DNA from 3 places in the Geodermatophilus sp. SYSU D00965 genome. Region 3 is predicted to be linked to each of the others. Evidence: predicted binding sites of a transcription regulator. Region 3 holds the regulator's gene; each other region holds the start of a gene.
The links. The regulator LexA, encoded in region 3, represses DNA repair genes until DNA is damaged. The targets are predictions, from matches to a motif close to TCGAACANNTGTTCGA.
Positions count from the first base shown of each region.

Region 1 (3,270 bases), on a different contig from region 3:
GCCGGCCACGGTGAGGACGCCCAGGCCGTCGCCGGCCCAGAACGGGAAGAAGGCGTCGAACCAGTCCCGGCCCATCGCCAGGTGGTTGGTGGTCGCGCCGATCAGCGCACCCACGAACGGTCCGGCGAGCACACCGCAGCCGATGAACGCGCCGAGGTCGCGACGCCGCCGGAGGTCGATCCGCTGGACGAACCGGCGCAGCAGCAGGGCGCCCACCAGGGGCTCGGCGACGTTGGCCAGCACGAAGCCGGCCACCGACGGGGCGGGCAGCCCGAAGTACAGGTCGACGGCGGCCTCGACGACGGCCGCGGTGCCGAGCACCCACGGCCACCGGCGCGGTGCGGTGAGGACCAGCGCCGAGAACGTGACCCCGGCGGGCGGGAAGAACACCGCGCCGATGGCCGAGGCCTCGAAGAGCGCGAAGGACACCGCCGATCCGGCGGCGTAGGCGGTGCCCACGACGAGCACGAGCCGCCACGGAGGCTGGGGAGAGCGCTGCCGGCTCGTCATCGAGCGCTCCGCGGATCGAGACCTCGCAACGTCGTCACGGGCTCTCGTGACCGCCACATCATGGCGTGCTCCGCGGTCGCCGTCACCCCCGCTGCCGGGTGCGGTCCGTGGTCCGGCGTCGTCCCCGTGCCCGGCGTCGTCCCGGTGTCCGGCGTCGTCCCGCCTTCTTGCGGGAGCCTTGCGACGCGGCGGTGGAGGTCGTGCGGGGCGCGCCCGAGACTGGGCGTCGTCCGGCGGAGGGTCCGTCGGACGCAGACCGGGGAGTGGCAGCGTGGCGGCGTCGACCGTTGAGTGCGTGACCTGGGTGTCCTCGGCCATCGCGCTGCCCTATCCCGACCGGCGCAGCGCCCTCGTCGGCCTGCGGGCGGAGATCGACCACGAGGTCGCGCGCGGCGACGTGGGGAAGCCGGACTGGTCCACCGCGGTGCTCGTCGGGCCGGTCCCCCTGCACGAGGGCGAGGGGCAGCGGTGGTTCGACTACGTGCTGTCGGTCGCCTGCCGACGGGGCGCAGCGGCTACGGGAGACGGACCGGGATGACCGGGCCGGGCGCGTGGGCCTCCGGTGCGACGGCGGAGCGGCCCAGCCCCAGCGGGTCGGGGTCCTCGCCGCGGTCGAGGACGTAGCAGGCCGCGATGACGCCGGCGCGGTCGTCGCGGATCTTCTCGATGATCTCGTCGATCGTCTCGACGACGCAGTACCGCGCGCCGTCGGTCAGGAAGACGACGGTGTCGGGAGTCGTCTCGACGCGCTCGATGGCGTCGGGGTCGAGGCGGCAGTAGTCGCCGCTGCGGCGGATGAGGCCGATCATGGCGGTCCTCCTGCTCGGCGGGGCATCGGGTCCCGGCGGCGGTCCCTGGGTGTCGGGCAGCCTCACCTTCGGCGGGTGGGTGCTCGCCCTTGAGTCCGGTGGTGGGAGCCGCCCCCATGGGGTGAGCGTTCCCGCGGGAACGTGGGGCGGGTCGGGCTCGCGCTGTCGGCCGGCGGCCCTCCGGCTCCTACGCCGCGGCCGGGCGTTCCCGCGGGAACGCTTCAGCGCCGTGACCTGCAATATTGTCACTCCCCGCTCCTAGTCTTCGAACATGCGTACGAATGAGGGGCCTGCGCCCGCCGGAACCGACCCCGCCGGAACCGACTTGGCGGAACTGGCCCGGCGGATCACGTCCGGCGCGGTGCGGCTGGCCGCGGCCACCGCGGCGTGGCTGACGCTGGTCGCCGAGTTCGACCGCCGAGAGGGCTGGGGCGCCTACGGCATCCGCTCGTGTGCCCACTGGCTGGCGTGGCAGTGCGGCATGTCGCCGGGAACGGCGCGCGAGCACGTCCGGGTGGCCCGGGCCCTGGTCGTGCTGCCCCGGATCGGTGCCGCCTTCGCGGCCGGCCGGCTGTGCTACTCCAAGGTCCGCGCTCTGACCCGCGTCGCCGAGCCGGACACCGAGGCCGAGCTGCTGGAGTTCGCGCTGGAGGCCACCGCCTCGCAGACCGAACGCGTCGTGCGCCAGTGGCGGCGTGCGGACGCCGCCGACCGGGACCGGGTCGCCGCCAGGCGGCAGTTCGAGTACTGGTGGGACGACGACGGCATGCTCACCGTCCACCTGCGCCTGGACGCCGAGCAGGGGGCCCGGTTCCTCGCCGGGGTGGACTCGCTGGCAGAACGCGCTGCCCGGCGGGACCGCGCCCAGGCCAAGCGGGCGGCAGCCGCCGGTGCTCCGGCCGGGCCCGTCGCTGCGCCGGCCTCGACCGCGCCGGAACGCGTCGACGACACCGACGAGGTCGCCATGGCCCGTGAGCGCACCACCGTGCGCCGGTGTGCCGCACTCGCCCAGCTCGCCGACGCCGCGGCCGACGCCGACCGCCGGGCCGGTGACCCACCGCGGCGGGAGGTCGTCGTGCACGTCGACGCAGCCGTCGTCGCCGACGACGCCGCCGCGGGCCGGGCCTTCCTCGAGGGTGGCCCTGCCCTGCACGCCACGGACGTGCGCCGGATGCTGTGCGAGGCCACCGTCGTGACGATGCTCTCCGCGGGGCGGGAGCCGCTGGCCGTGGGCCGGGGTCGGCGCCTGGCGACCCGCGCCCAGCGACGCGCCCTGCTCCGGCGTGACGGCGGATGCGCCCGGCCCGGCTGCCCCGAGGTGCGGATCGAGCGGCTGCACGCCCACCACCTGCGGCACTGGATCTTCGGCGGGCGCACCGACGTGGACAACATGGTGCTGCTCTGCGACGCCGACCACGGCCTGGTCCACGACCTGGACCTGGTCATGACCCGGCGTCACGGCGAGCTGGTCGTCACCACTCCTGACGGCCGCCGGGTGTGGGGTGTCGCCGATGCCGCGTTCGACGCCGGCCTGGCGGGTCTGTCGGACCCGTCCGGGCTGTCCCGTCCGTTGCGTGTGCCGGCCGAGCCTGGCCCGGCCGCACCGGAGGGCGCTCGGCGTTCCGGCGGTGCGGGCGCCGCGGAACGGTTCGTCGGGATCCACCCGATCGACCAGCAGGCCGGACGCCGCCCGCAGACTGCACCCGCCCGCCTCCGTGGCGTCGAGGGGCCCGGCTCACCTGGTCCGGACGAGCCCCCCGCGGCAGCCGGCGGCAGCGCGACGGTGACCGAGCTGCTCTTCCCCGACGGTGCGCCCGACCTGCCCGACGCGCTGCGCGTCAACGGCGAGCGGATCGACCTCGGCTACGTGGTCAGCGTCCTCATGGGACACCGCGACTTCGTCCGCCGGCTCGCAGCGGAGGCCGACGCGGCGGCGTGAGGACGACGGTGG
Region 1 is NZ_JBJGYQ010000012.1:52,475-55,744, forward strand. Features, by position in the region: gene ACI789_RS13025 (SpoIIE family protein phosphatase) at 1-510, opposite strand, end outside; gene ACI789_RS13030 (hypothetical protein) at 806-1,048, shown strand; gene ACI789_RS13035 (flagellar FlbD family protein) at 1,026-1,319, opposite strand; gene ACI789_RS13040 (DUF222 domain-containing protein) at 1,645-3,258, shown strand.
Region 1: ACI789_RS13040 (DUF222 domain-containing protein) is a predicted target of LexA. The motif match lies at 1,585-1,600, and genes of this name have one in related genera.

Region 2 (3,270 bases), on a different contig from region 3:
ACGGTCCTCATCGTGCCCCGCGAGGGCGCGCCCGACGACGGCGTCCGGTGCGGTGGCGTCCGGCACGACCGCGATCGACTCGGTCACCAGCCGCCGGGCCAGGGTGAGCTGGTCGGCGGCGTCCAGACCGGGCAGGTCGGCGACCTTGAGCTCGCCGGCGGCCAGCAGCCCGGCCAGCGCGGGCCGGGTGTCGGCGGGCAGCTCCAGCGTCCGACGGCCGGCGACCAGCGTCACCCGCCCGTCGCCCGGCTCGCCCAGCCAGCAGCGCAGCCGCCGACGCACCCGCAGCACGGTGTCGGGGGAGAGGGCCGCCGCCGCGGTGGCCTGGGCCAGCGGGGGGACCGGCTCGGGCCGGACCTGCGCCCAGGTCCGCGCGCGCAGCCGGTCGGCGACCTCGGCGGGGTCGACGCGGTCCAGCCACTCCTTGAGGCCGGCCACGACCGCCGTCACGTCGTCGCGGACGACCGCCGGGTCGGCCAGGTCGACGCCGAGGGGCAGCGAGCCGCGCAGCGCGGGGTCCTCGGCGGCGAGCACCCGCACCAGGTCGAGCACCGACTCGGCGGCCGCCCAGCGGGTGACCGGGTGCACGCCGACGGTCAGGTGCGCGCTGATCTCGCCCAGCGCGACCGCCGAGTGCAGGTAGCCGCGGGGCAGGTAGAGGGCGTCGCCGGGGCGGAGCACCGCGTCGATGACCGGGTCGCGCTCGGCAGCGGCGGCCACGGCGGCGGCCCGGTCGTTCCACGGCTGGGTGCGCAGCGGATCGGGCAGCACCGGCTCGTGGATGCGCCAGTGCTTCTCGCCGGCGACCTGCAGCACGAAGACGTCGTGCACGTCGTAGTGCGGGGAGAACCCGCGCGAGGACGGCGGGGTGACGTAGGCGTTGACCTGCGTCGGGTGCCCCAGGTCCGCGGCCAGCTGGTCGGCGAACTCGATCAGCGGCGGCCACAGCCGGTGCAGGCCCTGGAGGACCACGGTGCTCCCGTCGGCGAACAGCCGCAGCACCGCGTCGGAGGAGACCTGGTCGGCGATCTCGGCGCCGGCGCCCCCGGAGGTCGTGAACCGCTTGGGGTCGACGACGGCGCCGTCCTTGGCGATCCGCAGGAACGGGGTGCGCAGCCCCCGCCGGGAGAGCAGCTCGTCGACCGCGGCCAGGTCGAGCAGGTCGGCGAAGGACCCGCCGGTCTCCTCGGCGCGGGTGAGCAGCGGCCGGCGGGACCAGTACTCCGCGGCGAAGACCTGCGGGTCGAGGGCGGTGCACCGACGCAGGGCCGGCCGGAGCTCCGGCCGGCCCTGCGCGGTGGGGTTCTCGGTCAGGCGGAACCGTCCGCGCCGCCGTCGGCACCCCCGTCAGCGCCCCCGTCCGCGCCGCCGTCCGCGCCACCGTCGGCCCCGCCGTCCGCGCCGCCGTCGGCACCACCGTCCGCACCGCCGTCGGCCCCGCCGTCCGCGCCGCCGTCGGCACCACCGTCGGCCCCGCCGTCCGCGCCCCCGTCGGAGCCGCCGCCGGCAGCCCCGCCGTCGGCCGGGCCGTGCGCGCCGCTGTCCGCGCCGCCGTCGGCCCCGCCGTCCGCGCCACCATCGGCGCCGCCGTCGCCCACGCCGGCCGTGGTCATGTCATCGTCGTCGAGCGCCATGGGTCTCCGATCCGATCGGTCGCGGGCCACCGGATGGTGGCCTCCGGGCGTGCTGTACCTCCCCGATCCTGCTCTCACACCCCGGGTCCGACCAGCGGGAACGGCAGGTGGGCAACAGGTCGGTCACGACACGGGGCGGAGATGCCCGGACCGTGCCGGGGGCGTTACCGTCCTCCCGTCGTCGAACACGTGTTCGACTCGGGAAGGGGTCATGAGCCAGTCCGCCCGCGCCGCCGGCTGCACCGTGCTGCACGTCGACATGGACGCGTTCTTCGCCAGCGTCGAGGTGCGCCGCCGCCCCGAGCTGGCCGGCACCCCGGTCATCGTGGGCGGGGCCGGCAACCGCGGGGTCGTCACCTCGGCCACCTACGAGGCCCGTCGCTACGGGGTGCACGCCGCGATGCCGACGTCCCGCGCGCTGCGGCTGTGCCCGACCGCGACGGTGCTACCGGGGGACCTGGCGCTCTACGGCGAGGTCTCCCGCGCGGTCATGGCGCTGTTCCGCTCCATCACCCCGCTCGTGGAGCCGCTGAGCCTGGACGAGGCGTTCCTCGACGTCTCCGGTGCCGGGCGCCGGCTGGGCGACGCGGCCGAGATCGGGGAGTACATCCGCGCCCGCGTCTACGACGAGCAGGGCATCACCTGCTCGGTGGGCGTGGCGGGCACGAAGTTCGTCGCGAAGCTGGCCTCCACCCGGGCCAAGCCCGACGGGCTGCTCGTCGTCCGCCCGGCCGAGGTCATGGCGTTCCTGCACCCGCTGCCCGTCGGCGCCCTGTGGGGGGTGGGCGCCAAGACCGAGGAGGTGCTGGTGCGGCTGGGGCTGCGCACGGTGGGTGACCTCGCCCACGTGCCGGCGCGCACCCTGCAGCGGGCGGTGGGCCAGGCCGCCGGCACCCACCTGCACGAGCTGGCGTGGGGCCGCGACCCCCGCCGGGTGGTGCCCGACGAGCCGGAGAAGTCGACCGGGCACGAGGAGACCTTCGGCACCGACGTCGACGACCCGGCGGTCATCCACCGCGAGCTGCTGCGGCTGTCCGAGCGGACGGCGGGCCGGCTGCGCTCGGGCGGCTGGCTGGCCCGCACCGTGACCATCAAGGTGCGCTTCGCCGACTTCACCACGATCACCCGCTCCCGCACCCTCGAGGTCCCCACCGACGTCGGGCAGGAGCTCTACGACACCGCCCGCGCCCTGTTCGACGCCCTGGGCCTGCAGCGGGCGCGGATCCGGCTGGTCGGCGTGCGCGCCGAGCGGCTGGTGGAGGCCGGCTCCGCACCGCGCCAGCTGCAGCTGGGTGCCCGCGAGCACGGCCGCCGGGAGGCCGAGCTCGCCGCCGACCGCGCCGCCCGCCGGTTCGGGGCCGGTGCGGTGCGCCCGGCGACGCTGCTGCACCGCGGCGGCCAGCACGCCCGGTGACGGTCCGAGGAACCCGCGAGGGCGCCCGTTCGTCTCTCCTGGCGGTGCCGTCCCACCCCGCGAGAGTGATCACGGCGGGTCGGCGCCGACTCGCCTTTCGCGCCCCGCAAAGGGCTCGTATCCTCGTTGTCACCGACGGCGGGCACCGCCGTCGGGTCTTGGCTTTGGCCCACCTGGAGGTCGACGTGCCGCTCTCCGAGCACGAACAGCGACTGCTGGAGC
Region 2 is NZ_JBJGYQ010000013.1:46,067-49,336, forward strand. Features, by position in the region: gene ACI789_RS13885 (cupin domain-containing protein) at 1-1,002, opposite strand, end outside; gene ACI789_RS13890 (BatC protein) at 1,311-1,634, opposite strand; gene dinB (DNA polymerase IV) at 1,846-3,048, shown strand; gene ACI789_RS13900 (DUF3040 domain-containing protein) at 3,207-3,270, shown strand, end outside.
Region 2: dinB (DNA polymerase IV) is a predicted target of LexA. The motif match lies at 1,816-1,831, and genes of this name have one in related genera.

Region 3 (3,270 bases):
ACCACCGTGGCGACGCCGGGACGGACCGGCACCCCCGGCCGGCGCCAGAGCCGGCGCGCCCAGCACGCCGGCGACCAGCCGCTCGCGGGCCGCGGCGCGCCCGAGGTCGAGCACCGGCGCGCCGGCACCCGCACCGGGGACCGCCGCGGCGGCGCCGGCGATCGCCGGACGCGGCTCGGGCAGTCGCAGATCGCTCAGCGCGGTCCAGATCTCGCGGTCGCGGCCGGCGACCGCCACCCGGACCCAGACCTCGCAGGAGCCCTGCGCGTCGTGGCGCCAGCCGAGGATCGCCCCCGGCCACCAGGCTCCGTCCACGGACACCTCGACCGACTGCAACTGCTGGGTGAAGACCGCTGCTCGGCCTCCGGACGTCCGCGACACGGCACTGACGTTAGGTGGCCCGATGACCACAGAGCGTCAACGCCTCCGCACGGAGGGTTGACGAACCTGGCCGGTCCGCCTTGTCGCTGTCTGGCCTCGGCCGGGACCGTGCCGGGCGGCGGCACGGTTCGTCGGCGACGTCAGGGCAGCTGGAGCACCTGGCCCGGGACGACCCGGGCGCCGTCGAGGTCGTTGATCTCCTCGATCGCGTCGACCACCGCGCGTACGTCCTCGTCCGGCCCGGCGAAGTCGGCGGCGATCGACCACACGCTGTCCCCGGCCTGCACGACGACGCTGCGCTCCCCGGCCAACCGCAGGTCGCCGTCACCGCCGGCCACCAGGGGACCGAGCCACGACCCCAGCGCCACGCCGGCACCCAGAGCGAGGACCACCGACAGCCGGCGGGCCCGCCGGGTGAGCCGCAGCCGCGAGCCGGCGGCACCGCCGACCCTGCCACACCCCCCGCGCACCGGGCGAGCCGACGGCGCACCGGGCACCGCCGCTCCGGCCGGACGCGCCGGCACCGGGCGCGCCACCCGGGGCCGCACGGGCACCGGCCGGGCCGCCGCGACGCCCGGCCGAACACCTTCCGCGACCGCCGACCGGGACGGCGCCTGCACCGCCGGCAGGTCGGCACCCACCCGGGACGGGACCGTCCGCGACACGGCGGGCCGCGGCGAGTGCCCCGGCTCGCTCCCGACACCTCCCGGCACCGCCCGGAGCCGGGGCCGCCAGGGCACCTGCACCGCGTCGTCGAAGTCCAGCACCGCCTGCTGCACGCCTGCCACGACCACTCCTCCCGACCGACCCGCACCGTCGAACGCCTGTTCGATTCGAACGTCTGTGCGATGTCTACCGGACGGGTCCGACAAACGCCATCCCGCCCCGCCGAGCGCTTCGAACATGTGTTTGATCGAGGGCGCCGAGCACGCTACGGTCGGTCCTGACGGACGAGACGTGCTGCGGTGAGCAGCCGACGAGGAGGCGACGGTGGCGGAGAAGAGCGGGACGTCGGGGAGCCGCCGGAGGACGGCCGGCACGCCGGCGACCACCGAGACGGCAGCCGTGCGCACCTTCCCCGACCGGGGCGAGGCCGGCGACGGCCTGACCCAGCGGCAGCGCCGCGTCCTCGAGGTCATCCGCGACTCGATCGACCGCCGCGGGTACCCGCCCTCGGTGCGCGAGATCGGTGAGGCCGTCGGCCTGTCCTCGGCCTCCTCGGTGGCCCACCAGCTGACGGTCCTGCAGAAGAAGGGCTGGCTGCGCCGCGACCCGAACCGGCCCCGGGCCCTCGACGTGCGCCTGCCCGGCGACGCCCCCGCGGAGCTCGTCGCCCCGGCCGCCCCCGCCGGCGCCGAGGAGGGTCCCGCCCCGACCTACGTGCCCCTGGTGGGCCGGATCGCCGCCGGTGGCCCGGTGCTCGCCGAGCAGGCCGTCGAGGACGTCTTCCCCCTGCCTCGCGAACTGGTCGGCGAGGGCACGCTGTTCATGCTGAAGGTGGCCGGTGACTCGATGGTCGAGGCCGCCATCTGCGACGGAGACTGGGTCGTGGTGCGCCAGCAGCCGACCGCCGAGAACGGCGAGATCGTCGCGGCCATGATCGACGGCGAGGCGACGGTCAAGACCTACAAGCGCCGCGACGGCCACGTGTGGCTGCTGCCGCACAACCCCGCGTACGAGCCGATCCCCGGTGACGAGGCGACCATCCTGGGCCGCGTCGTGACGGTGCTGCGCCGGGTCTGACGCGCGCGCCGCCGCGCGCTCAGTTCAGCGCCACCGCACGCTCAGCACAGCGCCGCCGCGCGCTCAGGAGCGGCGGCGCAGCCTCCCGACGATCCACACCAGCGCGGCGGCGACGACCGCAGCGAGCACGCCGGCCGCGATGGCCGTCGCGCCGCCGTCGTCGGTGCTGAGCAGGTCCGGCACGGAGCCGTCCGCCGGCCCGGAGGCCGCGGCCGGGCTGGGGACCGCGCTCAACGGGACGACCGTGACGTCGGCCGGCAGGCCCTCGCTGGACACGACCAGGCCGGTCGTGTCGGCGGTGAAGCTGACCGCCTCACCCTGCGGCGACTCGGGCAGGGGCAGCCGGACCGGGTCGGCGGCCAGCGCACCGGCCACGTCGGATCCCGACAACGGCCAGACGTAGGCTTCGGTGTAGGTGCGCAGCGCGACGAAGCGGCCGTCGGGCGACACCGCTCCCCCGGTGACCATGAGCTGGCCGGCGCGCCCGACGGGGCCACCCGGGGTGCCGGTGAGCGTGAACTCGACGCCGGCCACCTCGGTGAGGCCGACCGTGCCGGCGTCCACGAGGGCGCTCACGGGGCGGTACACCTTGCTCGCGCCGAGCACCTCCTTGGACACCAGGTACGGCGTGCCGTCGGGGGCGAGCAGCAGCGCCTCCACGTCCCGGGGCCCCGCGGGGAAGGCCAGCCGGTAGACCTCGGTGGTGTCGTCCGGGCGCAGGGCGATGAGCGCCACCGTCTCCCGCGTGCCGTTGTTGTCCCCGGTGTCGGCCAGCCACACCGTCCCGTCGGCCGCCACCGCGAGGTCCTCGGGGTCGTAGGGGTCCACCGCCGTGCTGCGCACGTCGATCACCTGGCAGGTGGCGTCCAGGACGTACACGTCGACCCGGTCCCCGCCGTCGTCGATGGCCAGCATGCGGTTGCCCACCACCGCCAGGCCGGAGAGCTCCGGCAGGCGCGGGTCGGTGACCTGGCACTGCGTGCGCGGGCCCGCGGCCTCCTCGGCGTACGCGGGCACAGCGGCACCGAGCACGAGCGTCAGCGCGAGGGCCGACCCCGCTGCCAGACGCCGTACCGCGGTGCCGCTACGCGGACGGGCGGCCAGCTCGGGCACCCACCCAGCGTGACATCGCGACTGCGTCCAGTG
Region 3 is NZ_JBJGYQ010000002.1:3,208-6,477, reverse strand. Features, by position in the region: gene ACI789_RS01690 (hypothetical protein) at 1-381, opposite strand, end outside; gene ACI789_RS01685 (LysM peptidoglycan-binding domain-containing protein) at 522-1,169, opposite strand; gene lexA (transcriptional repressor LexA) at 1,372-2,124, shown strand; gene ACI789_RS01675 (hypothetical protein) at 2,188-3,237, opposite strand; gene ACI789_RS01670 (phosphatase PAP2 family protein) at 3,209-3,270, opposite strand, start outside.